Regions from separate parts of the Labrys sp. ALF-8 genome, predicted to be linked through region 2. Evidence: predicted binding sites of a transcription regulator. Region 2 holds the regulator's gene; the other holds the start of a gene.
What was found. Region 2 encodes LexA, which represses DNA repair genes until DNA is damaged. Its sites were predicted from a motif close to TGTTCNNNNTGTGTTCNG; they were not measured.

Region 1 (15,198 bases), on a different replicon from region 2:
AGGAGGCCCAGCACCTCGGGTTCGCCAGGCATCAGCGAGGCGATGAGGCGGCCGAGCCAGATACCCTCGGCAGCCAGGTTGCGCCGGCGCGGCTGGGCCCCCTCCGGATCGGCCCAGCCTTCGGCATAGACCGCATAGACTGCCTCCAGCACTGCATCGAGCCGGTCCGCGAGTTCCTCGCGTTCGGGCACGCGGAAGGGTATGCCGGCCTCACGAATCTTGGTCTTGGCACGCACCAGCCGCTGGCTCATGGCGCCCGGCGAGATCAGGAAGGCGGTGGCAATTGCGGCGGCGTCTAAGCCGAGAACCGTCTGCAGGATGAGCGGCGCGCGCACGCCTGCGTCGAGCGCCGGATGGGCGCAGGCGAACATCAGGCGCAGGCGCTCATCGGGAATGGCATGGTCCTCGGCCCCGATCATGGCGAGTTCCTCGATCTGCCGGGTGACGTCGCCCGTCTTCTCCAGGCGGATCTTCGCTTTCCGGGCACTGTCGATCTGGCGGCGCCGGGCCGCCGTGAGCAGCCAGGCTTCGGGATTATTGGGAATGCCGCTCGCCGGCCAGTGCTCCAGCGCGGCCGCGAAGGCATCGGCGAGCGCATCCTCCGCCCCGGCCACATCGCCGGAGCGAGCCGCCAGGAAGGCGACCAGCTTGCCATAGCTCAGCCGGGCAACGCTTTCGGCAAGGCTTGAGGCGGAGAGTGCCACCGGTCGGTCAGCCGTACTGCGTCATGTCCCAGACCGGGCGGACCTCGATGGTGCCGCGGCTGGCGCCGGGGCAGCGCGCCGCCCAGCTTAGAGCTGCATCGATATCGGCGACATCGATGAGATAATAGCCGGCTAATTGCTCTTTTGTCTCGGCGAATGGCCCATTCAGCACCTGAGTCTTGCCATCGGCCACGCGCACCGTGGTGGCGGAAGCCGTCGGCCGCAACCGGTTCGAGCCGAGCATCACGCCGGAAGCCTTGATCGCCTGCGTGTAGGCGCCATAGGCAGCCAGCGTTTCACTGGTGGTTGCCGGATCTGCATTCAGCATCGCCTCTTCATTGGCATAGATCAGAATCGCGAATTGCATTGGATCTCTCCTCGGTCAGCCGCGCGGTCTCGCCCGGCAGCACAATGACGCGCGATCTCCGCCCTCTTCGACTCAGCCTCCGAAAATCTGCGGCGCGTTGCTCTCCGGCCCGCTGCCGGAAATGGCAAAATCTAACAGCGCCCGGTGCGTCAGGTCGGGCAAACGCTCCGACCTGAACACGCTCCGGTTCAGGGCGCGCTGACCTTGGTCAGATGATCGATCTCGGTCGAGCCGAGATTGAGCTCGGTTGCCTTGATCAGGTCCTGCAATTGCTCGACGCTGGTGGCGCTGGCGATGGGCGCCACGATGCCCGGCCGGGCGATCAGCCACGCGATGGCGATCTGGGCCGGTGTCGCATGCTTGGCCTGCGCGACGGCGTCGAGCGCCTCAAGGATCCGCAGCCCGCGTGCATTGAGATATTCGCTCATCCCGCTGCCACGCGCCGAACTCTTGGCGAAGTCGGCGGGCGTGCGGTACTTGCCGGACAGAAAACCCTTGGCAAGAGAAAAATAGCTGGTCACCCCGATCTCGTTCTTCAGGCAGAAGGCTTCCAGTTCCGTCTCGTAACCGGCACGATCATAGAGATTGTAGTGCGTCTGCAGGTTCTCGAAGCGAGGCCACAGTTCCTTCGTGCTGATGGCGAGAGCCTTGAACATCGTATTGGCGCTGTGATTGGAATTGCCGATCACGCGTACCTTGCCGTCCTTCACCAAATCGGCATAGGTGCCGAGCGTCTCCTCGAGAGGTGTCTCGGGATCCTCCCAGTGGGAAAGGTAGAGATCGATATAGTCGGTCTGCAGGCGCTTCAGCGAAGCTTCCACCGCACTCTTGATATAGGCGGCCGACAAGCCTTTCTTCCCCGGGCCCATTTCCGAACCGACCTTGGTGGTCAGCACGATGTCGGAGCGGTTGCCGCGAGCCTTCATCCATTTGCCGATGATGGTCTCGGATTCGCCGCCTTGGTTGCCGGGTGCCCATGCCGAGTACACGTCGGCCGTATCGACCAGGTTGAACCCCGCCGCGACGAAGGCGTCGAGCACGGCAAAGGACGCCTTCTCGTCAGCGCTCCAGCCGAAAACGTTGCCGCCAAGGCCCAGCGGAGCAACCATAAGATCGGAGCGTCCAATCGCACGTTTTTCCATGAGTATTCTCCGTCTCGTCGCTTATCGGGAAAGTAGCTGGCGAAGCGGCCCGGCGCAGGAGCGCGCCGGCAACCGCGATGGAAGGATCAGATCGAATAATTCAGTTCGGGCTCCCTCACGCCCGCCCCGCGCATCTCCTCGACCGACATGTTGTCGAGCAGGTCGGAGGAAAGGTCGCGTACGCGGCGCATCAGGAGGCGCACGGTGCAGCCTGGAACATCCGGACAGTCGAGGCAAGGCTGATAAGCGGTATGGCTCGCGCATGCGATCGGCGCAAGCGGGCCGTCGAGGACGCGGATTGCATTGCCCACGCTGATCTCGCTGGCGTTGCGAGCCAGCATATAGCCGCCTCCCTTGCCCTTCCTCGATCGCACCATCCCCGCAACCCGCAATTCAGCCAATATGGCATCGAGGAACTTCTTGGGGATGCGGTTGGCCTGAGCGATCTCCTGGCTCTGCGCCGTCTCTCCCGGCGGCAGGCCGGCAAGATGAGACAACGCCTTCAGACCGTATTTGCCCTTGTTCGTCAGCATGCGCCCTGAGTACTCCGCCCGTACGACACAGTCGACCACGTCTATTCGCAATATAGGGAATATCGAACGGATGGATAGACGGGCGGCGCGGAGATTTGTCCGCCGCATCCCGAGGCGAAGTGCGGCAACCCCGGTTCTCCCTACATCGCTACCGAGGAGGCTCCGGAGACAGGTCCTCATAAAGCGTCTGGGCTTCCGTCGCGGGGCCGCGCCGCTCGCCGAGGGCCTTGACGCGATAGACCCGGACCGTGCGCTCCAGGGCGACGGTGAGAACGTCGCCGGCCTTCACCGTCTTGGCCGGCGCATCCGTGCGAGTACCGTTGACGCGAACATGACCGTCCGCGACCAATTTCGCCGCAAGAGAGCGTGTCTTCACAACACGCGCATGCCAGAGCCATTTGTCGATCCGTAGGCGATCCTGGCTGCCGGCATCGCTCATCGCCTATTTTTTGTCCGGCTTGCCGCCCTGCATCTGCTCCTTCAGGGCGAGCAGCTTGGCAAAAGGCGAATTCGGATCGGGAGCACGATTGGAGTCACGCCCCTGCGGCCGCGCGTCGCTCGACCAGTTGCGCGGCCCGCGATCGCCCCCTCGATCCTGACGGTCCGGACGCGGCCCCCGATCGGGACGCCCCTCGCCGCCCGGACGGCGCTGGCCATCGCCGGACTTGCCCTCGGGACGAGGCCCCCGCCCCTCGAAGGGCTTGCGCTCTCCCTGAGGTTTGCCGTTGCCGCGGTCGTCACGGCGCGGCCGATCGAAGCGCCGCTCGCCCTGGCGAGCCTCGGCTCCTTCGGCAGCGGGAGCCGGCGCGGCCCCGTCGGCCGGGGCCGGGCGTCCACGACGGAAACCGCCACCTGCACCATTGTCGCCCTGGCGTTCCCCACCGGCATGGCGGTTGCCATGCTGCGGACGGTTGTGCTGGCGCGGGTGGTGACGCTCGAAACGGGCCGGACGCCACACTTCGATTTCCGGAATTTCCTCGACGGCCGCTTCGGATGCGGTCTCGCCCTCCGGCATGGCGACAGCCTCGCCGGAAGATTCCGAAACTTCCTGGAAGGATTCTTCGTGCGGCGGCGAGCCCACCACTTCCATCGCGTCGATCTGTGCCGCGGTCGGCGCGGCGATCTCTTCGGCGACCGATGCCTCGGCCTGCTCGACGACTGCCGGGACGGATTCGGCCTCTTCAGCCGGCATGGCAACCGCCTCGCCGGACGCTTCGGAAAACTCCTGGAAGGATTCTTCGTGCGGCGGCGAGCCCACGACTTCCATCGCATCGATGGCGGCCGCGCCGGGAGCGACATCGTCCACCGCGGTCGCGGGAGCGGCCTCGTCGACAGCCGCGGTCTCCTCCGTGGCCGCAGCCTCCTCGCTCACGGCCGGAGCAGCGGGCTCCGTCGGTGCCGGCAGGCGGATAGCCTGGGTGATCGCAGGTCCCTTGCGCTTCTCGGAGCGATAGCCGAGCCCGCGAAGGATGGATGCGAAATCCTCGCCCGAGCATCCGACCAGCGAGGTCATCTGCACGCTGGCGACGAAGGCATCGCCATCGGCCGTGCCGGTCGGAGGCTGGCCCACGGTGGTGCCCGGACGATAGGCGATCGCCGGCCGGATGAGATCGGCCAGGCGTTCGAGAATGTCGACACGCACCGCCCTCTCGCCGCACACGCGATATCCCACGAGACGGTAAAGGTTCTTGTCGATGGACTTGTCGGCGGGCATCGAAGTCCGGCCGGAGGCGGCCAGGTGCGGGATCTCGTCGAGGCCCTTCTGGTCCAGCCCGCCATGTGTGAGCGCCCACAGCTGCGCCGCGAGGGCGCGCGGGGCGGGCTTCATCAAGGCCGGCAGGTAGACGTGATAGGCACCGAAGCGAACGCCGTGCTTGCGCAGCGAGGCACGCTGGTTCTGGTCGAGCTGCTTGAGATCCTCCGCCACCCTTGCACGGTCGAGCACGCCGAGCGCCTCCACCAGCTGGAAGGCGATGCCCTTGGCGAGGCCCTGCAGGTCCTCGGCCTTGTCGAGCGCCAGCAAGGGGCCGAGCAGTCTGGTGATGTGATTGCCGATCCAGATGTCGAGACGGGTCTGAACCGCATCGCGGGCTGGACCGGTCAGTTGCTCGTCGGCCAGCAGGCGAATGCGCGGGCCGAGCGGCTTTTCGCCCCCGACGAGCTTGGCCACGGGCTCGCCGATCCAGCGCACGGTACCATCGCTCGCCAGTGCGAATTCGGTATCCGGTGCCTGCGAGAACTTCTGGCTACGCGACTCGATCTCGCCAGCCAGAGCCTTGGCCGCGGCTGCTCGCAGGGCGCGGCCACTCTCCCCGTCACCGGCACTCGGGTCCGGGGCGAACTGGAAGCCCTGAAGCGTCCCGACATGCTGACCTTCGACAATCACATCGCCGGTTTTGGTAATTTCAGTCTCAAGCATAGCGTTTTCTCTAAGGCGCCGCATCAGCACGCTGGTGCGACGGTCGACAAAGCGTTGGGCAAGCCGTTCGTGCAGAGCGTCGGAGAGTTTGTCCTCCACACTGCGTGTCACACCTTGCCAATGAGCGGGGTCTTTCAGCCAGTCAAGCCGATTAGCCGCAAAAGTCCAGGTTCGGATATGGGCGATACGCGTCGAGAGCGTATCGATGTCGCCGTCGGTCCGATCCGACATGGCAACCTGACGGGCGAACCAGTCGTCCGGGACCTTACCCTCCCTCATCAGGAATCCATAGAGATTCGTGATGAGATCGGCATGGGAGTGAGGCGAAATCTTGCGATAGTCGGGCAAGCCCGCCACCTCCCACAGCCGGGCGACGGCCTGGGGCCCGTGAGCGTATCGCCGGACCTCCTCATCCCGGGAGACGATGGAAAGCGCGCGTATATCGTCGGCATCAGGAGCCCGCGTCAGCCCCTGTTCCTCGGGAGTGGCCGAGAGAGAAGCCTGCAGGGCCGCGAGCGAGGCGAAGTTGAGAGCGGGATTGCGCCATTGCAGCACCTTGATGCTGTCGAAGCTGTGCCCCTCCACGGCCTCGACCAGTTCGGGCTCGAAGGGATCGCAGCGCCCTGTGGAGCCGAAGGTGCCGTCGCGGACATGACGCCCCGCACGGCCTGCGATCTGGCCGAATTCGGAGGGCGTCAGGCGCCGGAACTGGTAGCCGTCGAACTTGCGGTCGCCGGCGAAGGCGACGTGATCGACGTCCAGATTGAGCCCCATCCCGATGGCGTCCGTGGCCACGAGGAAATCGACATCCCCGTTCTGGTACATCGCGACCTGCGCATTCCGGGTGCGCGGCGACAGGGCGCCGAGCACCACGGCGGCTCCGCCCCTCTGCCGGCGGATCAGTTCGGCGATCGCGTAGACCTCGTCGGACGAAAAGGCGACGATGGCCGTGCGCCGAGGCAGGCGGGTCAGCTTGCGGTCGCCGGCGAAGATCAGGTTCGAAAGGCGCGGACGCGTGACGACGTTGACGCCCGGTATCAGCTTCTCCACGATCGGCTTCATCGTCAATGAACCGAGCAGCAGCGTCTCGTGGGTTCCGCGGCGATTGAGCAGGCGGTCGGTGAAGACGTGGCCGCGTTCGAGATCGGCGGCGATCTGGATCTCGTCGAGGGCGACGAAAGGCGCCTCGATGTTGCGCGGCATCGCCTCGACCGTGGCGACCCAGTAGCGCGCCCGCTCCGGCTTGATCTTCTCCTCGCCCGTCACCAGGGCCACGAATTCGGCGCCCACCCGCTCGACCAGCTTGTTGTAGACCTCGCGCGCCAGCAGGCGCAGCGGCAGGCCGATGATCCCCGCGCCATGGCCGAGGAGCCTTTCGATGGCGAGATAGGTCTTGCCGGTATTGGTAGGCCCCAGCACCGCGGTCACGCCGCGGGCGCGCATGGGCGGGGGCAGGATGGGAGGCAGCATCAAGGTCTCGGCGGTCTTTCGGGCGTCAGTCTGGTGGGAATGCCGGACATTCCCGATTCACGGATTGCCGGACACCCCATGTCCCGCGACGGCCAACTCTTTGTCTCGATACACTCCCCTGGCCCAGGAAGCTGTAGACCTTACCGGGAAATGCTCCGGGAAAACACCAATCAAGGGGCTTTTTCCTGCTTGCTGGTAACAGACGCGAAGGAGTCTGTCTTGCTATGAAGCACAATATGGCGATCGCAAAGCCAAAATTTAACCCCTCGAACAACGCTGGAACGAAGCACGGCCGAATCGCTGCAGGGACTGATTTCACGTCTCGTTCCCCCATCCGGCACCATGGTTAAGACGGCGGCGGGGTCCAGGCGGGGCGCGAAAACGGCCCTGTCCCACTTTGAAGCGCCCTTCCACCCGCCGCCGCGATCCGATTAACGAATGGAACGACCGTTGAACGAAGAACGGCCGAATCACTACCTTCCGCCGTCATTGTACTTCCGCAGGCCCTGTACTCCCGATGACAGGACCATCGCCCCAGCCGGGAACGCCGTAAAACGGGCGCCGCGGCGCATCCGGCGGCCATGCATGGTTAAATCCGAAAATGGGTCAATCCGAGGGGTTCTTCCGGCCGGTGTTTAACGTCCGGAACGGGCCCTGAACGAAGCACGGCCGAATCGCTGACACCGACAAACCCGGCGGATGCCGGTACGAAAAAGGCGGGCCGCGGCCCGCCCTCCCCGGATCCGATGATCTCATGCCTTACCAGCGGCGATAGTAGCGGTAAGGGCGATAGTAGCGCGGCCCGTGGTAGTAGCGGGGGCCGTAGTAATAGCGGGGCCGGTAGTAGCCGGGACCGTAATAATAGCGCGGTCCATAGTAGCGATAGACCCGGGGCCGGACGCGCACGCACCGCCCCCAACGATTCTGAACCCAGCCGCGACCGCAGGGCCATACGACATCCTGCAGCAGGTTGGAGGCACCCTGCCGATGGTTCATCGCGGGTGCGGCCGGCATGGCCGAAGAGGCCTGCACGGTGGCGAAGATTCCCATCAGGGCGACGAAGGCAGCGAAGATCAGTTTGGCGGGTGTTCTCATCCCCTAGTCTCCTCAGCGTTCCAGTAACGGAGAAACTATCAAGCGCTGGCTGAACCGCGTCTGAATGGAACTTGTTCCGTCCCGTCCCGAGACAGGCGGATACGTCACGCTTAACATTTCGAACGAGGCCGGAACGAAAGGCGAGCGAATCAGCTCCCGCCAGGCTTCTTCGCGGAAGATTCGTCGCCCAGCTTGAGGAGCCTGTCCTTCACCTCGGCCAGTTCGCTCGAGATCTGGAACACGCGCTGCCTGAGTTCGGCCGCGATGCGGGCGGCGGCGGCCGGATATTCCTCGAGCGTGCGCCTGAACATCTGGCGCGACAGGCGCAGGATGACGGTGGGTTCGCGGGCGATGGCGGTGGTGGGGCGCCGCGTCTCCGACACCAGCGCCATCTCGCCGATCAGGGTGCCGGGGCCGACGACGGCGGTCGCGACGTCGTCATCGATCAGGGTGATGCTTCCGCTCACCACCACGAAGCTGTATTCGGAGATATCGTCCTTGCGGAACAGCGTGTCGCCTGCCCGCAGGCGACGACGTTCGGACGAGAATGCGAGCAGACGCAGGGCGTCGCGGTCCATGTCGCGGAACAGCGCGACCTGAGCCAGCAGAGCCATATCTTCTTCGAGCGCCATTCGCCACTAACAGTCAGTCGGCCCGCCTGGATCAGGGAACGAGCTTGTAACCGCCCCCCTCAGTCACGAGGAGCGCGGCATTGGAAGGATCCTTCTCGATCTTCTGACGCAAACGATAAATATGCGTTTCCAGCGTGTGGGTCGTGACGCCCGAATTGTACCCCCAGACCTCCTGCAGCAGCACATCGCGCTGCACCGCCTTCTGACCGGAACGATAGAGGTAGCGCAGGATCGAGGTTTCCTTCTCCGTCAGCCGGACCTTGGAGCCCTTCTCTGTGAGCAGCAGCTTGGAGGCGGGCTTGAAGGTGAAGGGGCCGATGTTGAAGACCGCGTCCTCGCTCGTCTCGTGCTGGCGCAGATGCGCGCGTACCCGCGCAAGGAGCACGGCGAAGCGGAAGGGCTTCACCACATAGTCGTTGGCACCGGCTTCGAGCCCGAGAATGGTATCGGCATCGGAATCATGGCCGGTGAGCATGATGATCGGCGACTTGAAGCCGTTCTTGCGCAGGAGCTTCACCGCCTCGCGCCCGTCCATGTCGGGCAGGCCGACATCCATGATGACGAGATCCAGATGGTCCGCCTTGGCTGCCTGCACAGCGCGGCTGGCCGACTCCGCCTGGATGATCTCGAACTCGTCATACAACGCCAACTGCTCCGCCAGAGCTTGGCGCAGCTCATTTTCGTCATCGACTATAAGAATTTTGCGACTGCCGGACATGACAATCCCCAAAGACAAAAACAGTGGAACGTAACAAGCAGGCGGGGCGCTTTGCGGGGCGCGGCAGCAAGGCCCGTGACGATGCATTCGCATGGCCTCTATCGCATTATGAAAGCATGCGCCATGATTTGTGAAATGTCGGAATGTCCTTTCGACAAAGAATTTGCGACCAAGAAGCCGGAAATTGCCTCGTGAAGTATAAAATAAGCCTCGTACGGGTTCGGGCTTCGGCCCTAGACCGAACCAAGGGGCGGCTGACGATAGCCGGCGTGTCGTTCCCCTGCGTGCTTGGCAGGAGCGGGCTCGTCCGGGCCAAGCGGGAGGGCGACGGCGGCACGCCGCGGGGCATCCTGCCCCTGCGCGGCCTGCTCCAGCGCCGCGATCGCGGGCCCCGCATCCCCTGCGCGCTGACCTTCCATGCGATCCAGCCGGAAGATGCCTGGTGCGACGACGTGACCGATCGGCGCTACAACAAGCCGATCAGGCGCCCGCTCGACCAGACGAGCGAGGAAAGGCTCACACGCGCCGACCGGCTCTACGACATCATCGTACCGCTCGGCTGGAACGACGGGCCGACCGTGAAGGGGCGCGGCAGCGCTATCTTCTGGCACCTTTCGCGCGAAAACGGCACACCGACCGCCGGATGCGTGGCGGTGGCGCCCGAAGTCTTCCGCAAGGTGCTCCCGCGCCTGTCGCATCGTACGGTGATGATGATCGGTTAGAGCGTTTTGTATTTTGACGGAATCGGCAAAACGCAAAGACGCGTCGAAAACCAAAGAGCTGGAGAAAAGCGGCGTTTCTACCTAAACGCGCTTTGCTCTGGCGCTGGGAGCCTGGCGCCTCCTCTTTTTGACAAGCGTCGCGCATTCAGGAGCAGGCAGGGAAGCCTGTGCGCCCGGTGCTACCTTGCCCCAAAGATCGCGCTGCCCACGCGCACATGAGTCGCGCCGACCTCGATCGCAGTCTCGAAGTCGCTCGACATGCCCATCGAAAGCAGCGGCAGACCATTGCGCCTGGCGATCTTGGCCAGCAGGGCGAAGTGAGGACCCGGCGACTGGTCGACCGGCGGGATGCACATCAGTCCCTCGATCTTCAGGCCATGCTCGTCGCGGCAGGCGGCGATGAAGGCGTCGGCCTCCTGCGGCGTCACGCCGGCCTTCTGCTCCTCTTCCCCGGTATTCACCTGCACCAACAAGCGGGGCGCCTTGCCCTGCCGAGCGATCTCCTTGGCGAGAGCCTGCGCGATGGAGGGGCGGTCGACGGTGTGGATCACGTCGAACAGCGCCACGGCCTCCCTTGCCTTGTTCGACTGGAGCGGGCCGATGAGATGCAGTTCGATCCCGGGAAAGCGGGCCTTGAGATCGGGCCACTTGGCCTGCGCCTCCTGCACCCGGTTTTCGCCGAAGACGCGCTGGCCGGCCTCCAGCACGGGCTCGATCGCATCCGGCCCGAAAGTCTTGGAAACGGCGACGAGGGTCACCGAGCCAACTGGCCGATGGGCATCGGCTTCGGCTCTGGTGATGGCCAGGCGGACTTCGGCAAGATGATCTGATACATCGGACATGGCAGGGCTTCCGGCAGGTGCGCGGGCGCACGGATCGAGCCTGGAGATAGCGCCGCCGCGATCCGAAGGCTATCGGAACATCACTTTGCCATGATAACAGTCCTCAACTTCGCGCGAAGATCCCACTTTGCAGGAAAGTGCGTCCATGTTCCGACTTGCCGGTCGAAGGGCCGCCATCGCCCTCCTTTTCCTCGGCAGCCTCGCGCTGCCGGCACAGGCTCTCGATATCGGTCCCCAGACGGTGCCCGTGAAGATCCTCGGCATCACCGTCGATGTCCCCGTGACCGCGACGCTCGACATGCATACCGATGCCGACCGAATGGCGCTCAACCTCGCCGCGACGGGTGACCTCAAGGACCTCCAACAGAAGGCCCTCGACATTGCGCGCCGCCTGCCGCTTCCCGATGATGCCTGCCGGCGCAAGGGGGCGAACATGGTGGTGGACAGCGTCGATGGCGCCCACATCCGTGCCGACGGCGACACCGCCGTGCTCGACATCTCCGGGCAGATGACCGCCTGGGCCTGCGCCAAGGTTCTGGGCCAGAAGGTCAAGACCAAGCTGGCCACCGACACCGTCTCCATTACCGTTCCGGTCGAGCTCTACACGCCGACCCCCCACGAGGTCGCATTGCGGGTGAAGGGCGAGGCGGAAATCCGCACTGGCCATCCCGAGACCGCGCAAGCCGCGTCCGCCATCCTCGGTGATGTCAATGCCCGCCTCACGGCAGCCATTGCCAAGGCGCTCGAATCGGACAAGGCGCATGCCGTGGTGCCCGAGATTCCCGGGCTGGACGTGAATATCGACAAGGCCAACTTTGCCGAGGACCAGGGCACGCTGCTGGTGAAGACGCATGTCCAGGGCCACGCCACCAGCGATGCCGTCAACGGTCTGCTGGAATACCTGAAGCACTGAGACCGTCTCGTGGCCACGGGGACGGCGGCTCAGGGCCTGCCGCCCGTGGGAACGGACAGCCCCGGCGCCAGATTTGCCGGCTGCCCGGAAGCCCGACGTTTCCAATCCCCCGCCAGCGCCACGGTGTTGCCGAAGACGCTGGCGGCGCCCGCGAGCGTCTGCACCGAGGCACTCGGCGCCATGAAGCGCTCGGCATCGATGCCGCAGCAGCTGGAGATGCCGTCGCTCAAGCCGCGAGAAAGGCACGACATCGGCGCGAGTTGCATGGGATCGCCAAGGATGACGGCTTGTTTCGCGCGGATGAGGCCACCCACGGCGTGCTGGGGTGGAATCTGGCCGGCACCGTCGATGAGCAGCCATCCCAGGGCTTCCGGCTCCAGGGAGCCGAACCAGCGTTCGATGCCTTCGAAAGTGGTCGCGATCACGGGAATGACGCAGGAGAAGGTGGCCCAAAGGTCGGGCATGAGGGGCCGCATCTTCTGCGTCCACTCGGCGTTGCCGGAAAAGCAGCGGAACAGCAGGTCGAGATTGCTGGAGATCGGCTTGGCGGCAACATCGACGAAGGCCCGGTGAAGCGCCATCGCGGCGGAAAAGAGATCCTCGCGCAACCGGTTCGTCTCGGCGCTCATCCACGGAGTGTCGCCTTGGACCTCGGCATCCGGCCGATCGAAGAAGGCTCCGTCGACGAATTGCAGGCCGCTCAGGGCAATTGCCTCGTCGATCGCCCGCGCCTCCGACAGCTTCCGGCTCTCCTGCTCATTCGCAGCATGACGGAGCCTTGCCAGAAGAGCCGCCGTCTCGTCCTGTCGGGACCGCGTCGCTCGAATCCTGGCCTCGAGAGTGCCGAGCTTCTCGGCGAGCCCTGCTTTCCGGCTCTCCAGTTCCTCCCGCGCGTGCTCCCAGGCCTGGCGCTTGGTCGAGCCGAGCAGGCGGCCGAGCAGGGACGGCTTGCCCGCGGCATGGTCCCGTACCGCCTCTTCGGCCTCCGAGGAGGCGAGACGCACTGCTTCGGCCTGCGTCTCGAGTTCCAAGCGAAGCGCCTGGAGTTCCTGCCCGGCCGTGTTCGCGGATGCGATCTCGGACTGCAGCGCAGTCTCCGTCTCCGGGTCCACGCGCTCGCCCAGCGCGATCCTCCCCCGCTCCAGCACTTCGAGCCGCGCACGAACCTCAGCGGCCCTGGTCTTGAAGAGGCGCTGGGCCTCCTGCCATCGTGAGACGGCTTCCGTCCTGTCCGGCGGCCTCTCCACCCTTGCCACGACTGGCGAACGTCGCTGCACCGTCGCCTCACTCCCCTTTGGGGTCTGGGACAGGCCGGCGGCTTCCAGCAGATAGGCCCTCAAGCCGTCTTCCCCCTCCCCCCAAACAGCCTCCCTTAGCCGATCAAAATCGGAAGCTCCGCCGAGCGCCGCGGCAATGAGCCCCCAGGCGCGCCTCCCCCTGTCGTCCGACGGAGCGAGGCGATCGGCCACAGTCGGGAAATAACGCAGCTCCGCGCGCGCACCGTCGACGGCATCGAGGCCCGTCAGTTCAGCCGCGATAGCTCCCGCCGCGTCGCCCGATGACACGACCAGGATCTCGAGGCCCTTCAGCATATCGTTGATCGCATAGCGATCGGCGAAACCGTCGGTCGCCCGCACCTTGCCGATATGGCTGAAGACCTCGCGCGGGCTTGATATCTCGGACATGACCTGGGCTCGGCGGATCACCAGGCCGGCGACGAGATCCCGCAGGACCGCACTCCCGCCGGTGCCCGGCGACGGCCCGTTGATCGGCAGGAGGCGGGACGACTCGTCACCGTCCAGGGCCAGGTTCACGGCCGCCTGCTGCAGCAGCACGAGGGGGCGGCTCCTGTTGGCAGCCCATTTCCCGGGAGGGATCCGTGCGGGAGCGAGCGCCTCGGCGAGCGCAATGTCGTTTCCCCTCAGATCGGTGCGACCAGGCGCTGTCTTCATGCCGAGGTATCTGGCGAGATTCTCGCCGGCACGGCCGCCGGCGAGCCGCTGCCGGGCGGCCGCCAGATCGGCAAGATGCAGGCTTTCGATACTGGGCGAATCAGGAAGGTGCTCGCCGCGCCAACTGCGATCAAAGCGGATGGCGAAATGCGGGCCGACAACCAGCTCCGCCGGAAGTTTCAGGCCGGTAGCCAGGTGCTCGAACAGCATCCTCAGCCGGGAGACCGTGAGGGGTGGCGGTTGCCCGGTCCCGTCCGGCGCGCCCAGCATCTCTTCGACCTGGCGAAGCATGGCCTGCCGCACCTGCGCCCAGCCGGCGAGGTCCGAGAATTCGCGCTTGAAGGCCAGCGGCAGTGCCCAGGCAAAACTGGCAAGGGTCACCGCCAGGCCCTGCACCGGCCTGCCGTCACGATCGAGTGTCAGCATCGCGATCGGCGCAAACCCGTTGGGCGCCGCGCCATCGATCTTCGCGTCCCCGTAGACCTCGAACAGGCGGGCGCCTGCCTCATCGAGGCGGATGGCTCCCAGGATCACCTGATAGAACACGCCGCCCTGCGGGTTGCCGCCTTCGCCGGACAGCCAGGACGGCTCCTCTCCTTCGGAGAATTCAACGATGGTCGTCGTCACGCCGTCCGCGAACTGGGAAGGCTGCGAATATTGGGCGGACGGTGAGAGAACCTCTGCGAGAATCCAGGCGTCGAGCACTCGCGCCGCCTGGGCCTGGTCCACCTGGAGCCGCTGGAGGGGGTCGGAAACCGGCTCCTGCCGGCTGGGCGGCCGGCTCGTCGAACTGGAACTGAGCGCCCTCGACGGCTCGGGCGGCATGGCATCCGGCTCGTCAGGCGCAGGCGCGGAGGATGCCGCTGCGGCTCCAGGAGGCTTGGCGGCGGGTCCGGTGGAATCCCGGCCGGTGCCGGCTTCGACACGAGCCTTCTCCCTCGCGCTCCGGCGGGCCATCTTGTCCGCATCGATATGTTCGGATACCCGGCGAAGCAGCTTCTTGGCCTTGGGAACGCTCCGACACTCCAGTTCCCTGGCGATTTCCCGGATCTTCCGGCCGTCCTGGACAGCCGCCGCCGTCTCGAAGGCTTCCTCGAGCTGCAGAATCGAAAACGCAATGAAGGGACGAACGGTCGGCTTGCCCATGCCCAGCCCTCAGTGTCCGTTACCGTATTGCCTATTTTATGAACCGCCCTAAGTTTTAGGCATGCATTCCGATTTGGGCAACGATGAACCGCATCCGCATTCATTTCCCCACACAAAGCTGGCAATAGCGTGCTCGCGTCGCTAAAAGCCTTCATCCTCCCCACACCAACGAGACGCGTGCTCGTTCTGGCCTACCTTTTTTGAGTTGCTGTTCCATGACCACCGAGCGCTATAACGCCCGCGAAGCCGAACCCAGATGGCAGAAGACCTGGGCCGACGACGCCATCTTCGCCACGAAGAACGAAGATGCGCGTCCGCGTTACTACGTGCTGGAGATGTTCCCCTACCCGTCGGGGCGCATCCATATGGGCCATGTGCGCAACTACACCATGGGCGACGTGGTGGCACGCTACCGCCGGGCCAAGGGCTTCAACGTCCTGCATCCCATGGGTTGGGACGCCTTCGGCATGCCGGCCGAGAACGCCGCGATGCAGAACAAGTCTCATCCGGCCAAATGGACCTACGCCAACATCGACACGATGC
Region 2 (15,198 bases):
GTGGGCCATCCCCTGATCGAGCGCCTTGCCGAGCTTCGACCCAATCGGGAGGAACAGGCGGCGAGGGATGGCGAAAGGCCGCTCATTCTCGTCCTGCCGGGCAGCCGCTCCGGTGAAGTCGCGCGGCTTACTGATATTTTCGGCGCGACGCTGCAGCGCCTGGCAACGGCGATCGGTCCCTTGGACACCGTCCTGCCTACCGTGCCGCGCCATGCCGCTCATCTGACGGAGGCGACGGCGTCCTGGCCGCACAAGCCCCGGATTGTGTCGGACGAGGCAGAGAAGTTTGCCGCGTTCCGCCGCGCCCGCGGGGCGCTGGCTGCTTCCGGCACGGTGACGCTGGAACTGGCGCTCTCGCAGATTCCGATGATCGGGGCCTACCGTTTCCCGGCCTGGGAGGCCTTTCTCGCCCGTCGTCTGGTAAAGGCGCCCTTCTTCCTGCTGCCGAACCTCATTGTCGGCCGCAGGGCCGTGCCGGAACTCTTCCAGGAAGAGGTGACGCCGGAAAACCTGGCTGCCATCCTCACGCCGCTGCTGGGCGAGACGCCGGAGCGGGCAGGACAGATGCAGGCTTTCGACGAAATCGACCGGCGCATGCAGGTCGTGGGCGAGACGCCCTCGCAACGCGCGGCGCGCATTGTATTGGAGACCATACGGCGCTGATATCCGCCGGCATCGAAACGCGGCGCAACAAAAAAGGGGCCGGTCGCGGGACCGGCCCCTTCGTTCAACCGCGGCGCTGGGCCGGGGAGATGTAGTCGCGGCGCGTTGCACCGGTGTAGAGCTGACGCGGGCGGCCGATCTTCTGGGAAGGGTCTTCGATCATTTCCTTCCACTGCGCGATCCAGCCCACGGTACGTGCGAGCGCAAACAGCACGGTGAACATCGAGGTGGGGAAGCCCATCGCCTTGAGGGTGATGCCCGAATAGAAATCGATGTTCGGATAAAGCTTCTTCTCGACGAAGTATTCGTCGTGCAGGGCGATGCGTTCAAGTTCGAGAGCCACCTCGAGAAGCGGATCGTCCTTGTGGCCGAGTTCGTTCAGCACCTCGTGGGTGGTGCGCTGCATGATCTTGGCGCGGGGATCGTAGTTCTTGTAGACGCGATGCCCGAAACCCATCAGGCGGAACGGGTCGTTCTTGTCCTTGGCCTTGGCGATATACTGCGGGATGCGGTCGACCGTGCCGATTTCCTGCAGCATCTTGAGAGCCGCTTCGTTGGCACCGCCATGGGCGGGTCCCCACAGGCAGGCGATGCCGGCAGCGATGCAGGCAAATGGGTTGGCACCCGACGAACCAGCGAGGCGCACCGTCGAGGTCGAAGCGTTCTGCTCGTGGTCGGCATGAAGGATGAAGATGCGATCGAGCGCCCGCGCCAGGATCGGATTGGGCTTGTATTCCTCGCACGGTACCGAGAAGCACATCCGCAGGAAGTTCGAGGGATAATCCAGGCTGTTCTGCGGATACACGAAAGGCTGGCCGATGGAATATTTGTAGGCCATCGCCGCCAGCGTCGGCATCTTCGCGATCAGGCGCATCGACGAAATCATGCGCTGGTGTGGATCGGAGATGTCGGTGGAGTCGTGATAGAAGGCGGAGAGGGCGCCGACGGAAGCGACCATGACAGCCATCGGATGCGCGTCGCGACGGAAGCCCTGGAAGAAGCGGGCCATCTGCTCGTGCACCATGGTATGGCGCGTGACGCGATAATCGAAATCGGCCTTCTGGGCCATGGTCGGCAATTCGCCGTACAGCAGCAGGTAGCAGGTCTCGAGAAAGTCGCCATGCTCGGCGAGTTGTTCAATCGGATAGCCGCGATAGAGCAGGACGCCCTCGTCGCCGTCAATGTAGGTGATCTGGGATTCACAGCTCGCCGTCGAGGTGAAGCCCGGATCGTAAGTAAACATACCCGTATGCTTATAAAGTGAGGCAATATCGACAACCGCCGGACCGACGGAGCCGGCCTTGGTCGGCAACTCGATCGTCTTGTCGTCAATAGTCAGAGTCGCCGTATTACCGGTCATGCAATCCTCCTTGTACGGAAAATCAGCGCGTCACGCATGAGCCCGGGGTGGGCACTGCCCCGTGGAGGGCCAGCGTATCCGTTCATCCGTTCACGTTGGGTAGACCATTTGCTGCAACGCCGCAAGAATGACTGCGGACCAAACCGAGGGTTCACTTCGCCATTTGCGATAGGTAGGATGATTGACGGGTTGCGCCGATGAATGCTTTCGCATCACGGGCGAAAATGGCGTCGGCCTTCACTCCGGCGGGGCGACATTCGCTCTCTTTGTGGGCGGATGCTCACGATCGGGAGGTGGCGGCAAGCGCCTTTCGCGAGGGGCGAGGCCGTTTCGGGGTATCGGGTCACCGGCCTGCGTTGGCTTCTCGCAAGAGCGTGGAAACTCCCTGGAGGCCGCCGATGAGTTCCTCTTCCGTCGGCCAGCCGTAGCCGATCCTGAAATAGCGCTTCGACATTTCGAACCAATGACCGGGACCGACATAAGTTCCCTGCTCGTCGAGAAGGCGACGATGGAACAGGTCGAGGTCGAAATTCGAGTCGACGGCAAGCCGGGCAAAGCCGACCACGCCGCCTTGAGGGCGAACCCACTCGGCCAGCGGCTCCCTGTCGATCCAGGCCTGTACGATGTCGCGGCGGTGGCTCATATCCGGGAGGACCTTCTCCAGGAAGCCGGTGCGATGTTCCAGCATCCGGCGAGCGACGAGTTCATCGATCACGCTGCCGCAGATGCCGATCTGTTCCTTGGCTGCCAGAAAGCGCTCGTAGAGCGAGGCATCCCGTGTAACCAGCCAGCCGATGCGGATGCCTGGGATGCCGTATGCCTTCGAAAGGGAACTTACGCTGATCGCGTGCGGACTGAGGCTCGCGGCGACCGGAAGCTGCGCGCCGTAGCTCAGATCCCGGTAGGTCTCGTCGACCAGCAGATAGCAGCCATGACGTTCGGCCAGGGCAACGAGGGCGTCCAGATCCGCGCCACTCATCATCGTACCGGTCGGATTATGGGGGCAGGTGACACTGATATAGCGGGTATTCGGTCTCAGGGCCTGCGAGACCGCCTCGATATCGATCAGGAAGCCGCTGTCGAAATCGAGGTCGATATAGCTGATCTGGCACCCTATCGCCCGAGGCGTCTCAATATTGGTGGCGTAGTTGGGACGCACCACGATCAGATGGTCGCGCTCGGAGAGGAGGCTCGTCGCGATGATGAAGAGCGCCCCGGCAGCACCTGCCGTGATCAGAACCTGATCCGCGGACAGGCCGGAAGCCTGGGCAGCGACCAGGTGACGCAATTCGCTGTCGCCGCGATGCTCGCCGTAGAAGAGGGTGGCGTCCGGAAGAGAAAATCCAATATCCGACAATCGCTGATCGGCAATCGAACTTTCCGAGAGGTTGAAGCGGATGCGGTCGTAACCGTATTCCTCAGGTGCTTCCTTTTCGATGACCATCCTTGCATAGTTCATGGCGACCGTCTCCAACCCTGCAGCGAGGCCGCCGCATTCACGGCTTCAGGGGTAGTGACAATTGCCCGGACGGGCCATCCTCCCAAGGGGGGAGTTCGCCGGACACCTCGATAGGAGCATTCGAAGTCGACCATGCCCCCCGCCGAATACAAGCAGCTTGCCAACATCATAGAGGCGGTCGGTACGCCGGAATTCTTCCATCTCTTCACGAATTGGATACGTAGTTCTGTCCCGTTCGATCTGATCGCAATCGTGATCTATCGCGGGCATGGCCTGCCATTACATGTCCATGACGATTTCAGGGAGGAAGCCGCCCGCAAGGGGCTTCGGCAATATCTGGCGCAGACCTACATCCTGAACCCCTTTTTCCAGCGCCACCTGCACGGCCTCGCCTCGGGGGTCTATCGCGTCGGGGAACTTGCGCCAGACCGGTATCTGTCGAGCGATGTCTACAAGTCCTACGAGGTCATCGTCGCCGAACAGGAGGAGATAGGCTACCTCACCAGGGACTGGCCGCGCGGTCTTGAAGAGGTGGATATCGCGGTGCCGCTGGACGCTGGCGAAACCACCGAGATCGGACTCTACAGGGCAAAGCATGGCGGCGGATTCAGCGACGGCATGATCGCCAGGCTCCAGGAGATGCTGCCTTTCATCGACGTCGCCTTCAGGCAGCATTGGCAGCGCATCAAGACCAGGATCGTGCTCGACAATTCGGCCCGCACGGCACTTGCCGAGGAGGCGTTCCGCAGTTTCGGAGAGGGGAGGCTCACCGGCCGCGAGCGCGAGGTCATGGTGATGGTCCTGCGTGGGCATTCCTCAGATTCGGTCGCCGCCAACCTCGACATTTCCCGCACGACCGTGAAGAGCCACCGCAAGAATGCCTATGAGAAGCTGGGAATTTCGACACAGGCCGAACTTCTCTCGCTCTTCATCGATCATGTGCGGGCACGGATGGAAGAGAGCTGAGTTCGCGAATGGCTCCTGGCTCACCTGCTTTCGAAAGCCTGCTCAGCCCATGTCGTTCAGGATGCGGAGCACTTGATCGTGGTGGGCGGGATCTCCCGTCGCGACATAGCGCTTGCCCGAGTGGATGGTGAGGGGCCTTCCTTCCCAGTCGGTGATGCGGCCGCCGGCGTTGGCGATGACCGGAACGAGTGCGCAGAAATCGAAGGGGTCGTGTCCCGTCTCGATGCCGATATGCATCTGTCCGTTCGCAATGCTGCCATAGCCGTAGCAGTTGGCGCCATAGACGCAGAAATTCACGCGTTTGCGCAGGCGGTCGAAGGCGGCGCGCTCGGCTCCCTGGAAAGGCTCGGGATTGCCGGTGAAGAGGACGCTCCGCTCGAGTGCGAGACCCTTGCTGCTTGCAACGGCTACACCGTTGAAGGTTGTCCCCAGGCCATCGACTCCCAGCCAGCGCTCATTGGTATAGGGCTGCTCGATTACGCCCAGCACCGGCGTCCCACGCCAGGTCAGGGCGATCAGCGTCCCATAGACGGGGATGCCGCCGATGAAGGGCTTGGTGCCGTCGATGGGATCGATGACCCAGACGAGGTCGCGGTCGAGGCCCGTCGGCTCGAATTCCTCGCCCAGAACGCCATGCCGCGGATGATCGCGCGCGATGACGCGGCGAAGTTCACGCTCGATCTCCCGGTCGATCGCCGTCACCGGACTTGCATCCGCCTTGAGGTCGAAGGAGCGAGCATCCGGCGCGCGGCCCGGCCCCGCGTGGCGATGGATGATCGCGCGGCTGGCGTCGGCAAGGCGATTGGCGAAGGCCGCGTAGTCCTGCAGATCGCCCCGCGAGACGCTCGAAGGGATAGGCAAGTCGGAATCACCTTTTCAGATATCGATTGAGGCGCGTCTCGATCACGCCCACGGCCCTCTGTATCACACCTGTCAGAGCGAGATAGATCACCGCCGCCGAAATGAAGATCTCGTAGGGCGCGAAACTGCGTGCAACGATCGTGCGCGCCACGCCGGTAACGTCTAGCAGCGTAATCGTGCTGGCGAGAGCCGTGGATTTGAGCAGGCTCACCATTTCATTGCCGTACGCAGGCAGCGCCAGGCGCAAGGCGAGTGGGAAGGTGATCTTGATGAATACCTGCGGCCGCGTCAGGCCAAGGGCCAGCCCGGCCTCCCTCAGGCCCTTGGACACGCCGAGGAAGCCGCCCCGCAGGATCTCGGCGGTATAGGCCGTCGTATTGAGCACCAGGGCGAGCAGCATGCACCATTGCGGTTCTCGCAGGATCGGCCAGAGCACGCCGTGGCGCACGAAGCCGAGTTGCGGCATGCCGTAGTAGATCATGAAGATTTGCACCAGCAGGGGCGTTCCCCTGAAGAAATATATGTAGGCGGCGGCCGGCCACTTCAGGATCGGCATCAGGCGCAGGAGCGCCATGGCCAGGCCGCAGGCGAAGCCGATGACGATCGCACCGAAAAGGAGTTCGAGCGTGATCTCCAGGCCGAGGAGGAGAGGTCCCAGGCTGTCGAGGATCAGCTGAAAATCGATACCCATCATCCCCTCGCAAGATGGCTGTTCGCCCGCTTTTCGAGCCAGCCCATCGTGACGCCCACGAGGGTGGTAAAGGCGAGGTAGATCAGGGACACCAGAAGGTAGATCTCGAAAGGCCTGGAGGTTACCGAGGACGCCATTTCCGCGGTGAACATGATCTCCTGCAGGCCGATCAACGATATCAGCGAGGTATCCTTCACCAATGAAGTCAGGTGATTGCCAAGGCTCGGCAGGGCGAGGCGCCACATCTGGGGGAAGCGAACGAGTGCGAAAGCCTGCCATCGGCTAAGGCCGAGCACGTAGGCCGCCTCCATCTGACCGATGCCGACCCCCAGGAACGCGCCGCGAAAAGTCTCGGTGGCAGCCGCTCCCACGATAAGGCTGATGACGAACGAGCCCGTCCAGAAGGGCGAGATGTCGACGAATTTGATCCCGGGGTCGAAGGCCTGGGCTATCCAGGTCAGGCTCGAGGCGGATCCGAAATAGACCAGCAGCAGGATCAGGAATTCCGGCGTGCCGCGGAACAGCACCGTATAGGCGTTCGCTAGTTTTACCCTCCAGGGCCGCCCCGACAGTTTTGCTGCTGCGCCGACGAGCCCGAATATGACGGTCAATACGAGCGAAACCAGGAAAACCGCGACGATGACGAAGGTGCCTTGAACGAACTGCCAACCCCAGTCGGTGATGATCTCAAGCATTGGCTGCGTATTGCCTGGTGGAATTTGCGGAGCCCCGGCCGCCTTCGAGGGACGGTAGCCGGGGACTGGTCGGTGACCGGCATGAAGTGCCGCGCGAAGTCAGTTCGTCGGATAGATGGCGAAGGGGAAGTACTTCTTGCTGATGGCGTCCAGCGTGCCGTCCTTGGTCATCGCTGCAAGAGCGGTGTCGATCTGCTTGCGAAGGTCGTCGCTGCCTTTGCGCAGGCCAATGCCGCAACCCGGTCCGAACAGCGCCTTGTCGCCGATCTCCGGGCCGACGAAGGCATAGCCAGCACCATCATCCTTCTTCAGAAAGGCGTCGTAGGCTTTCATCGGGTTGGTCATAATGGCGTCGACACGCCCGGCCTTGAGGTCGAGGAAGAGGGCATCGACGCTGTCATACCGCATCACCTCGGCGCTCGGTACCTTGGCTTGAATCCAGGTATCGTAGGTGGTGGAGCGCTGAAGCCCGATGCGGATGCCCTTGAAGCCATCGACATTGATGCTGTCGTCGGCATTGAACAACTTCAGGTCCGCCTCCTTGGCGGCGACGAAGCGGCCGACCGAGGTGCGATAGGGTATGGAGAAGTCGATCTTCTTCTGGCGTTCTTCCGTGATGCCCATGGATGCGGCGATCAGGTCGAACTTGTTGGCCAGAAGAGCGGGGATCATGCCGTCCCACTGCTGGCACACGATTTCGACATCATGGCCGAGCCGCTTGCCGATTTCGCGCGCAACATCGACGTCATAGCCCGAATAGGTGCCGTCGGCGGCCTTGAAGTTGAAAGGATAGGAAGTGCATTCCGTTCCAACGCGCCAGGTGTCCGCCCGGGCGGTGCCGAAAGTGGCACCACAAAGCAATGCTAGGGCCGCCACCAACGCGGCAAGCAGTCTGGTCATTCGATTATTCCCCTCATGCGCCCGCGCGGATGCGCGCGAACGACCTGTCAGAAGACCTGCTGGATTGTGATGATGACAGGTGATTCGTTCATCGCCACCTTGCCGCCATCACAACCGCAGTCTTCCCAAGGGTAAATCCTCCCAGAGGGGGAGACCAGCCAATCGTCAGCCGGCCTGGTCCTTGAGCCGGGCAAGGCTCTCGTCGCGGCCCAATACCGCTAGGACGTCGAAGACCGGCGGCGAGGTCGTACGGCCGGTGAGGGCGGCGCGCAGGGGTTGAGCGAGGGTACCGAGCTTGGCTCCGGTCTCCTCGGCGGCTGCCCGGACGACTGCTTCCGTTGCCGCTGCGCTCCATTCGCTGAGGGCTTCGAAACGGGGTACGAGCATGGCGACGGTGGCGCGGGCCTCGTCGCTCAGCATGGCCTTGGCCTTGTCGTCCAGCGGGAGCGGGCGGGAGACGAAGAGGAAATTCGCTCCATCCAGGAGTTCGATCAGGGTCTTCGCCCGTTCCTTCAGGCCGGGCATGGCGGCCAGGAACTGGGAGCGCTTCTCGCCGCTTCCGGCGGCGAGTTGGGCCGCGAGCGTGGGGCCGTCCGGAATGTGCGGCAACAGCTGGTCGACGGCCTGCATCAACTCCTCGTCCGAAGAACTGCGCATATAGAGGCCGTTGAGATTCTCCAGCTTCTTGAAGTCGAAGCGGGCTGCCGATTTGCCGATGGCCGTCGTGTCGAAATACTCGATCATCTCCTGCGTGGAGAAGACCTCCTGGTCGCCGTGGCTCCACGACAGGCGCACGAGATAGTTGCGCATGGCTGCCGGAAGATAGCCCATGGCGCGATAGGCATCGACGCCGAGCGCGCCGTGGCGCTTGGAAAGCTTGGCTCCGTCCGGGCCGTGGATCAGGGGAATATGAGCCATGTGGGGCACTTCCCAACCCATAGCCTCGTAGATCTGCTTCTGGCGAGCGGCGTTGGTGAGGTGGTCATCGCCGCGGATGATATGGGTGACGCCCATGTCGTGGTCGTCCACCACCACGGCGAGCATGTAGGTCGGCGTCCCGTCTGAGCGCAGCAACACCAGATCGTCCAGGTCCTTGTTCGACCAGGTTACCGTGCCCTGCACGTCGTCATTGATGACGGTCACGCCCTCGGTAGGGGCACGAAGGCGGATCACCGGCTTGACGTCCCTGGGGGCGGTCGCCGGTTCGCGATCGCGCCAGCGGCCATCATAGCGCGGCGGACGGCCTTCCTTGCGGGCCAATTCGCGCATCTCCTCCAGCTCCTGCTGGGTCGCATAGCAGTAATAGGCCTTGCCCTGGGCGAGCATGGCTTCCGCCACCTCGCGATGTCGGGCGGCACGGGCAAACTGGAAGATGGGATCGCCGTCCCAATCGAGACCGAGCCACGACAGGCCATCCAGGATGGCGGCGATCGCGGCATCGGTGGAGCGTTCGCGGTCGGTGTCCTCGATGCGCAAGAGCATCTTGCCGCCCTTGGCCTTGGCGTAGAGCCAGTTGAACAGGGCCGTGCGACCGCCGCCGATATGGAGGAAGCCGGTGGGCGAGGGGGCGAAACGGGTGACGACGGGCGAAGACATCGAGGCTGACAATTCCAAAGCGGGCGGGCGAACGGATGAAATGCTCGCTGGGGACAGGCCCTTGGCGAGCGGCGTTTATATAAATAGGCTAGGGCGTTTAGCACAGGGTTTCATCCGGCGGTAGCGGCGGGGGGCTTTTGCCTGGGAATGAAAGAGGGCGTGTAAGGGTCGGTGTCCTTGGCGGCCGGGGCACTGGGAGCCTCGTCCTGCCGGGAGCCGGCCGCATCGGCCGCGCCCTCGACATCGTGAAGGCGTGGCTGGCCGCGGGCATGGCCACGGAGATCGCCGCCTTCGAGCTGGCCCTCGTGGTTCCGGTGTTCCTGGGGCTTGGTGTGATCGCCTATTTTGCGGCGCCGGATGAGCCGGACCTCCTGGTTCCCCTCATCTCGACGCTTGCTCTCGCGGCCGCCGCCGTGGCCTTGCGGCGACGCTGGTGGCTCCATGTGGGCCTTGTCTGCGTCGCGGCGACCGGAGCCGGCTTCTGCTCCGCCAAGCTGCGCACGCTTGGCGTTGCAGCACCGCAACTCAGCCGATCCCTGTCCGGCAATGTGACCGGGCTGGTGCTGTCCCTGGAGGCCCGGCTCGGCGGGAGTGCGCGCGTCATCATCCGCCCGGCGTCGATGGAGGGCCTGGCTGCCGACGCCATGCCGGGCAAGATCCGTCTCACCTTGCGCAAGGTTGGCGATCTCGAAGCCGGCGACAGCATCACGATCAAGGCGGTGATGCGCCCTCCGCCGCCGCCTGCGTTGCCCGGCGGCTACGACTTCGCCCGCGACGCCTTCTTCGACGGCATCGGTGCGGTGGGTTTCGCGGCAGGCAAGATCGCGCCTGCGGCGGCACCCGTCGAGCCAACCCGTGCCGAAGCCTTCAATATCTGGATCGACAACCAGCGCAACCGGCTGACCCGACGCATCGTAGAGGCAGTACCAGGTGAGAACGGCGCAATCGCAGCCTCGCAGGTGACGGGCAAGCGCGGCCAGATTCCAGGCGACGCCAACGACGCGTTGCGCGCCTCGGGTCTCTATCACGTCGTCTCCATCTCCGGCCTGCACATGGCGCTTTTCGCCGGCGGTCTCTTCGCGCTGATCCGCGCATTGCTGGCTCTGTCACGCCGTATCGTGCTCTATCGGGGAGCCAAGGAACTCGCGGCGCTGCTGTCGCTGCTGCCGGCGGCCGCCTATACGCTTTTCTCCGGGGCCGAGGTGGCGACCGTGCGCTCCTTCCTGATGACGGCCATCGTGCTGCTCGCCGTGGCGCTGGGGCGCAGCGCCATCACCCGCCGGAACGTGGCACTTGCGGCAAGCTTCATCCTGCTGACGACGCCCGAGCAGTTGCTTGGCCCGAGTTTCCAGATGTCTTTTGCTGCGGTCGCCATGCTCGTGACGGCCCATGATGTCTGGAACCGGCAGCGGCGCACGCAATTCGCCACTATGTGGGAGCGTGCCATTGCTTCGGGCCTCACCCTCCTGCTGGCGATGATGTTGACCACGCTGGTCGCCTCCCTCGCCACAGCGCCTTTCTCAGCCTATCACTTTCACCGCCTGACGCTGCAGTCGCTGGTCTCCAACCTTGTGGCAACCCCGATCGTTTCCTTCCTGATGATGCCTCTGGCCCTGCTGGCGGTGATTGCCGAGCCGTTCGGCTATGGTGCGCTCTTCTGGCAGGCGATGGGGTGGTCCGTCGGACTCTTCATGCAGGTGGCGCGTCATGTCGCGACGTGGCCAGGCTCCGACCTCGTCCTGCCGCAGTTCTCGTCACTCGCCCTCTGCCTGTTTTCGCTCGCGCTGGTGCTCCTCACCATCATGCGCAGCCGTCTTGCCGTGTTCGCGCTCATGCCGCTTTCCTTCGGCGTTGCCGTTGCGGCCGTGGCTTCCACACCGGTTGCGATCCTCGGTGCCAACGGCCACGCGGCGCTCGTCCGAAAGGGCGACTCCCTCACGTCGCTCGCCGAGCGTTCGGACGCTTTTGCCGTCCAGCAATGGCTCCTGGCGATGGGTGACCGACGCAAGCCGGACGATCCCGGTCTGGTCGAGCAACGCCAGTGCGACAAGGAGGGTTGCTCGGCGCCGATCGAGGGCGGCGATGTCTTCATGCTCGACCGCACCGTCAACGCGGCCGAAGAGGATTGCGGTCACGTCAGTGTGCTGGCCGGAACCTTCGCCATCGGGACGAGCTGTGCGGGCGAGGGTATCGTGCTCAATCGCGACATGATTCAGGCGGCAGGATCGATGGCGATCTACGCCGACCCACCCGCGCGTGAGGGGCAGGCGGCCCGCTGGCGGGTGGTGACTGCTCGGGACCCCGGGGCGTCGCGGCCTTGGGCGCCATTACCGGCCTGGAAGGCGAAGGCCGCCGTCATCGCCGCTCCCCCGGCGACCGCTCCGGATTCGTCAATGGACACAACCGTCCAGAATGACGATGATTGAAGCGTCGGATTCTCCCGAAGGATAACTCATGAAGATCAGCGCGCGTAATCAGATCAAGGGTATCATCAAGAGCGTGACCAAGGGGCAGACCACCTCGCATGTCCAGATCGAGGTCGGTGGAACGATCATTACCGCCTCGATCACCAACGAGGCGGTAGACGACCTCAAGCTCACCCCAGGCCAGAGTGCCTATGCCGTCATCAAGGCATCCGACGTCATGGTGGCGGTCGACTGATCGCCGACAGCAGGCCTGAAGCCGGCGTCCTCAATAGCGCCGGAACAGGCCGACAAGCTTGCCCTGGATGCGCACCCGGTCCGGCCCGAAGATGCGGGTTTCATAGGCCGGGTTTGCGGCTTCCAGGGCGACGGAGGCGCCCCGCTTGCGCAAGCGCTTGAGAGTCGCTTCCTCGTCGTCGATCAGGGCCACGACGATGTCGCCGGTATCGGCGTGGTCCTGGCGGCGGATCAGCACCGTATCATTGTCGAAGATGCCGGCCTCGATCATGGAATCGCCGCGCACTTCCAGGGCGAAATGCTCGCCGGAGGACAGCATTTCCGGCATCACGCTGATGGTATGGCTCTTGGTCTGGATGGCGGAAACTGGCGTACCCGCTGCGATCCGGCCCATCACCGGGATGAGGACCGGGCGTCCCGCATCGTCGTCCGCGTCCTGGCGCACCGTGCGCACCTTGCCGAGGTTTCCTTCGATGACGTTGGGGCGGAAACCGCGCTGCGACGTCGCCAGCGTGAGGCCGGGGACCGCCGATTCAGGCAGGCGAACCACCTCGAGCGCGCGTGCCCGGTTGGGCAGCCGCCGGATGAAGCCGCGCTCCTCCAACGCCATGATCAGGCGGTGTATGCCTGATTTGGACCGCAGATCCAGCGCTTCCTTCATCTCGTCGAAGGAAGGAGGAACACCCTGCTCCTTCAGGCGCTCATGAATGAACCGAAGCAATTCGTGTTGTTTCTTGGTCAGCATGGGCGATCCCGTTATGGCGGCTGCGAATCACGATCTGTGAGTAAACAAAGCAAGAACACTGCTACATGTTCACACTGTGTTCTGCAACAATGAAGTTCACGTTAAAAAGCGCCGTCAATATCCGGCGCTACGCAAATCGATGATCTCGCACGCATCGCCAGGCTTTGCTTCGGGAGCAAACGGCGGCCGGACGACGAGACAATCTGCATGCTGCAGCACGCTGACCAGCGACGAATCCTGCGACGATAACGGCGCTACCTTGATGATGCCGGAGGTATCGTCAAGGGCGAACCTGGCGCGGATATAGTCCTCGCGCAGATCATTGGCAGGCCAGGAGGAGGCGAAGACGGCTTTCCTGCGGGCGAGATTCGCATCCGTGCGGCCAAGCAGGGTGCGCAACAGGGGCACGAGGAAGAGAACGCTGCATACGACGGAGGAGACGGGATTGCCTGGCAGGCCCAGGATGTTCATGGCGCCGAGCCGTCCGTGCAGCAAGGGCTTGCCAGGGCGCATGGCGATCTTCCAGAAACCCAGCGTCATCCCCTCCCGCGTGAGGGCGGTCTGGATCAGGTCGTGATCGCCCACCGAGGCGCCGCCGATGGTCACGAGGATATCGGCCTTTTCAGCGCGGGCACGCTTGATCGCCGCCTCCAGGGCCGGAAAATCGTCGCTGGCGATGCCAAGGTCGAGCACCTCGCCGCCCTCCGTCTCGACCAGCGCGGCGATGGCGAAGGTGTTGGAGGCGACGATCTGGTCTTGGCCTACGGCCTGCCCCGGCAGAACGAGTTCGTCGCCCGTGGCCAGAATGGCGACCTTCGGCCGGCGACGCACAGGCAGCCTCGGGTGGTTCATGGCCGCGGCGAGCGCGACGTCGCGAGGGCCGATCAGGCTGCCGGGCAGCAGGGCTTCGGTACCCTCGGAGAAATCGAGACCGCGGCTGCGAATATTGGCGCCTGGCTTCACGGCGCTCTCGATGATCACGCGATTGCCATCCCGCCGGGTATTCTCCTGGATCACCACCGCGTCCGCTCCATCCGGAACCGGTGCGCCGGTGAAGATGCGGACGGCCTGTCCCTCGCCGACATGGCCGGCGTAGCCGTGGCCCGCGGCGGATTCGCCGATGAGATCGAGCGCCGCGCCATCGAGGGCATCCCCGGCCCGCACGGCATAGCCGTCCATGGCTGAGGCGTTGAAGCCGGGCTGGGTGCGCAGAGCAGTGATGGTGGAGGACAGGACCCTGCCTCTCGCCGCCTGGATGGGAACTTCCTCGCTCGGCAACGCCGCGACATCCGCGACGACCTTTGCGAGGGCATCGGCAACCGGTAGCAGGCTCATGGGGTGTCCTCCGCGTGCCAATCGCCGGATTTGCCTCCGGACTTTTCAATCAGCCGAATAGCCTCGATTCGCATGCCGCGATCGACGGCCTTCACCATGTCGTAGATCGTGAGGCATGCGACGGAAACGGCGGTGAGCGCTTCCATTTCGACACCGGTCTGCCCCGAGACCTTGGCGGTGGCCCGCACCAAGAGGCCGGGCAGGGCCACGTCCGGCTCGATCTCCACGGCAATCTTGCTGAGCAGCAGCGGGTGGCAGAGCGGGATCAGTTCATGCGTTTTCTTTGCCGCCATGATGCCGGCGATGCGGGCGGTAGCACGCACATCGCCCTTCTTGGCATCGCCGGAGAGCACGAGGTCGAGCGTGGCGGGCTGCATCACGACGCGACCTTCGGCAACGGCGACCCGGCTCGTCACATCCTTCTGCGAGACGTCGACCATATTGGCTTCGCCCGACGCATCGAGATGGGTGAGGCCTGAACTCATGCCGGCGTATCCAGGGCCAGGAGCGCACGCGTGGCGGCGGTAACGTCGGCCTGGCGCATGAGGCTCTCGCCGACGAGAAACGTATTGACGCTGGCGGCCTGCAGCCTTGCGATGTCGGCAGGCGAGAAGATGCCGCTCTCGCCGACCAGGAGCCGATCGGCCGGCACAAGGGGGGCCAGGGTCTCGGTGGTCTCCAGGCGGGTGACGAAATCGTTGAGGTCGCGATTGTTGATGCCGATCATGCCGACATCGAGGGGCAGAGCCCGCTCCAGCTCTTCGAGATTGTGAATCTCGCAGAGCACGTCGAGTGACCAGTCCCTGGCGGCTGCGATGAGGGCCCGGGCCTCCTGATCGGTGACGCTCGCCATGATCACCAATATGCAGTCCGCGCCCCAGGCTCGGGCCTCGACGACTTGGTAGGGATCGTAGAGGAAATCCTTCCGCAGGGCCGGTAGGGCCACGGCGGCCCGCGCGGCGGTTAGGAATTCCGGCTTGCCCTGGAAAGAGGGCTCGTCCGTCAGCACTGAAAGGCAGGCGGCACCGCCTGCCTCGTAGGCGCGGGCGAGAGCCGGGGGATCGAAATCCTCGCGGATCAATCCCTTGGAGGGGCTTGCCTTCTTGATCTCGGCGATCAGGCCCGTCTGGCCGGCTGCAAGCTTGGCTTCGAGCGTCCGTTGGAAGCCGCGCACCGAGCCGGCCCGCTCGGCCTGCCTGATCAACTCGGCGAGGGGTATCGCAGCTTTGGCCGCTTCGATCTCACGACGCTTGTAGGCCTCGATCTT

Region 1: the regulator LexA is predicted to act here: its motif matches at 6,902-6,919, upstream of AC6H34_RS14755 (helicase-related protein).

What each region holds. Positions count from the first base shown of each region.
Region 1 is NZ_AP048537.1:3,193,143-3,208,340, reverse strand. It holds gene AC6H34_RS14780 (RNA polymerase sigma factor) at 1-704, opposite strand, end outside; gene AC6H34_RS14775 (YciI family protein) at 712-1,071, opposite strand; gene AC6H34_RS14770 (aldo/keto reductase) at 1,260-2,213, opposite strand; gene AC6H34_RS14765 (RrF2 family transcriptional regulator) at 2,300-2,746, opposite strand; gene AC6H34_RS14760 (RNA-binding S4 domain-containing protein) at 2,895-3,185, opposite strand; gene AC6H34_RS14755 (helicase-related protein) at 3,189-6,635, opposite strand; gene AC6H34_RS14750 (hypothetical protein) at 7,395-7,730, opposite strand; gene AC6H34_RS14745 (cyclic nucleotide-binding domain-containing protein) at 7,880-8,344, opposite strand; gene AC6H34_RS14740 (response regulator transcription factor) at 8,394-9,080, opposite strand; gene AC6H34_RS14735 (L,D-transpeptidase family protein) at 9,272-9,802, shown strand; gene AC6H34_RS14730 (YggS family pyridoxal phosphate-dependent enzyme) at 9,982-10,644, opposite strand; gene AC6H34_RS14725 (hypothetical protein) at 10,790-11,557, shown strand; gene AC6H34_RS14720 (hypothetical protein) at 11,587-14,655, opposite strand; gene leuS (leucine--tRNA ligase) at 14,871-15,198, shown strand, end outside.
Region 2 is NZ_AP048538.1:580,147-595,344, forward strand. It holds gene lpxB (lipid-A-disaccharide synthase) at 1-663, shown strand, start outside; gene gltA (citrate synthase) at 728-2,023, opposite strand; gene AC6H34_RS22515 (aminotransferase class I/II-fold pyridoxal phosphate-dependent enzyme) at 2,367-3,482, opposite strand; gene AC6H34_RS22520 (helix-turn-helix transcriptional regulator) at 3,615-4,448, shown strand; gene AC6H34_RS22525 (inositol monophosphatase family protein) at 4,491-5,309, opposite strand; gene AC6H34_RS22530 (ABC transporter permease) at 5,317-6,003, opposite strand; gene AC6H34_RS22535 (ABC transporter permease) at 6,000-6,695, opposite strand; gene AC6H34_RS22540 (transporter substrate-binding domain-containing protein) at 6,795-7,595, opposite strand; gene gltX (glutamate--tRNA ligase) at 7,761-9,191, opposite strand; gene AC6H34_RS22550 (ComEC/Rec2 family competence protein) at 9,329-11,617, shown strand; gene AC6H34_RS22555 (TOBE domain-containing protein) at 11,646-11,852, shown strand; gene lexA (transcriptional repressor LexA) at 11,883-12,596, opposite strand; gene AC6H34_RS22565 (molybdopterin molybdotransferase MoeA) at 12,711-13,931, opposite strand; gene moaC (cyclic pyranopterin monophosphate synthase MoaC) at 13,928-14,416, opposite strand; gene trpC (indole-3-glycerol phosphate synthase TrpC) at 14,413-15,198, opposite strand, start outside.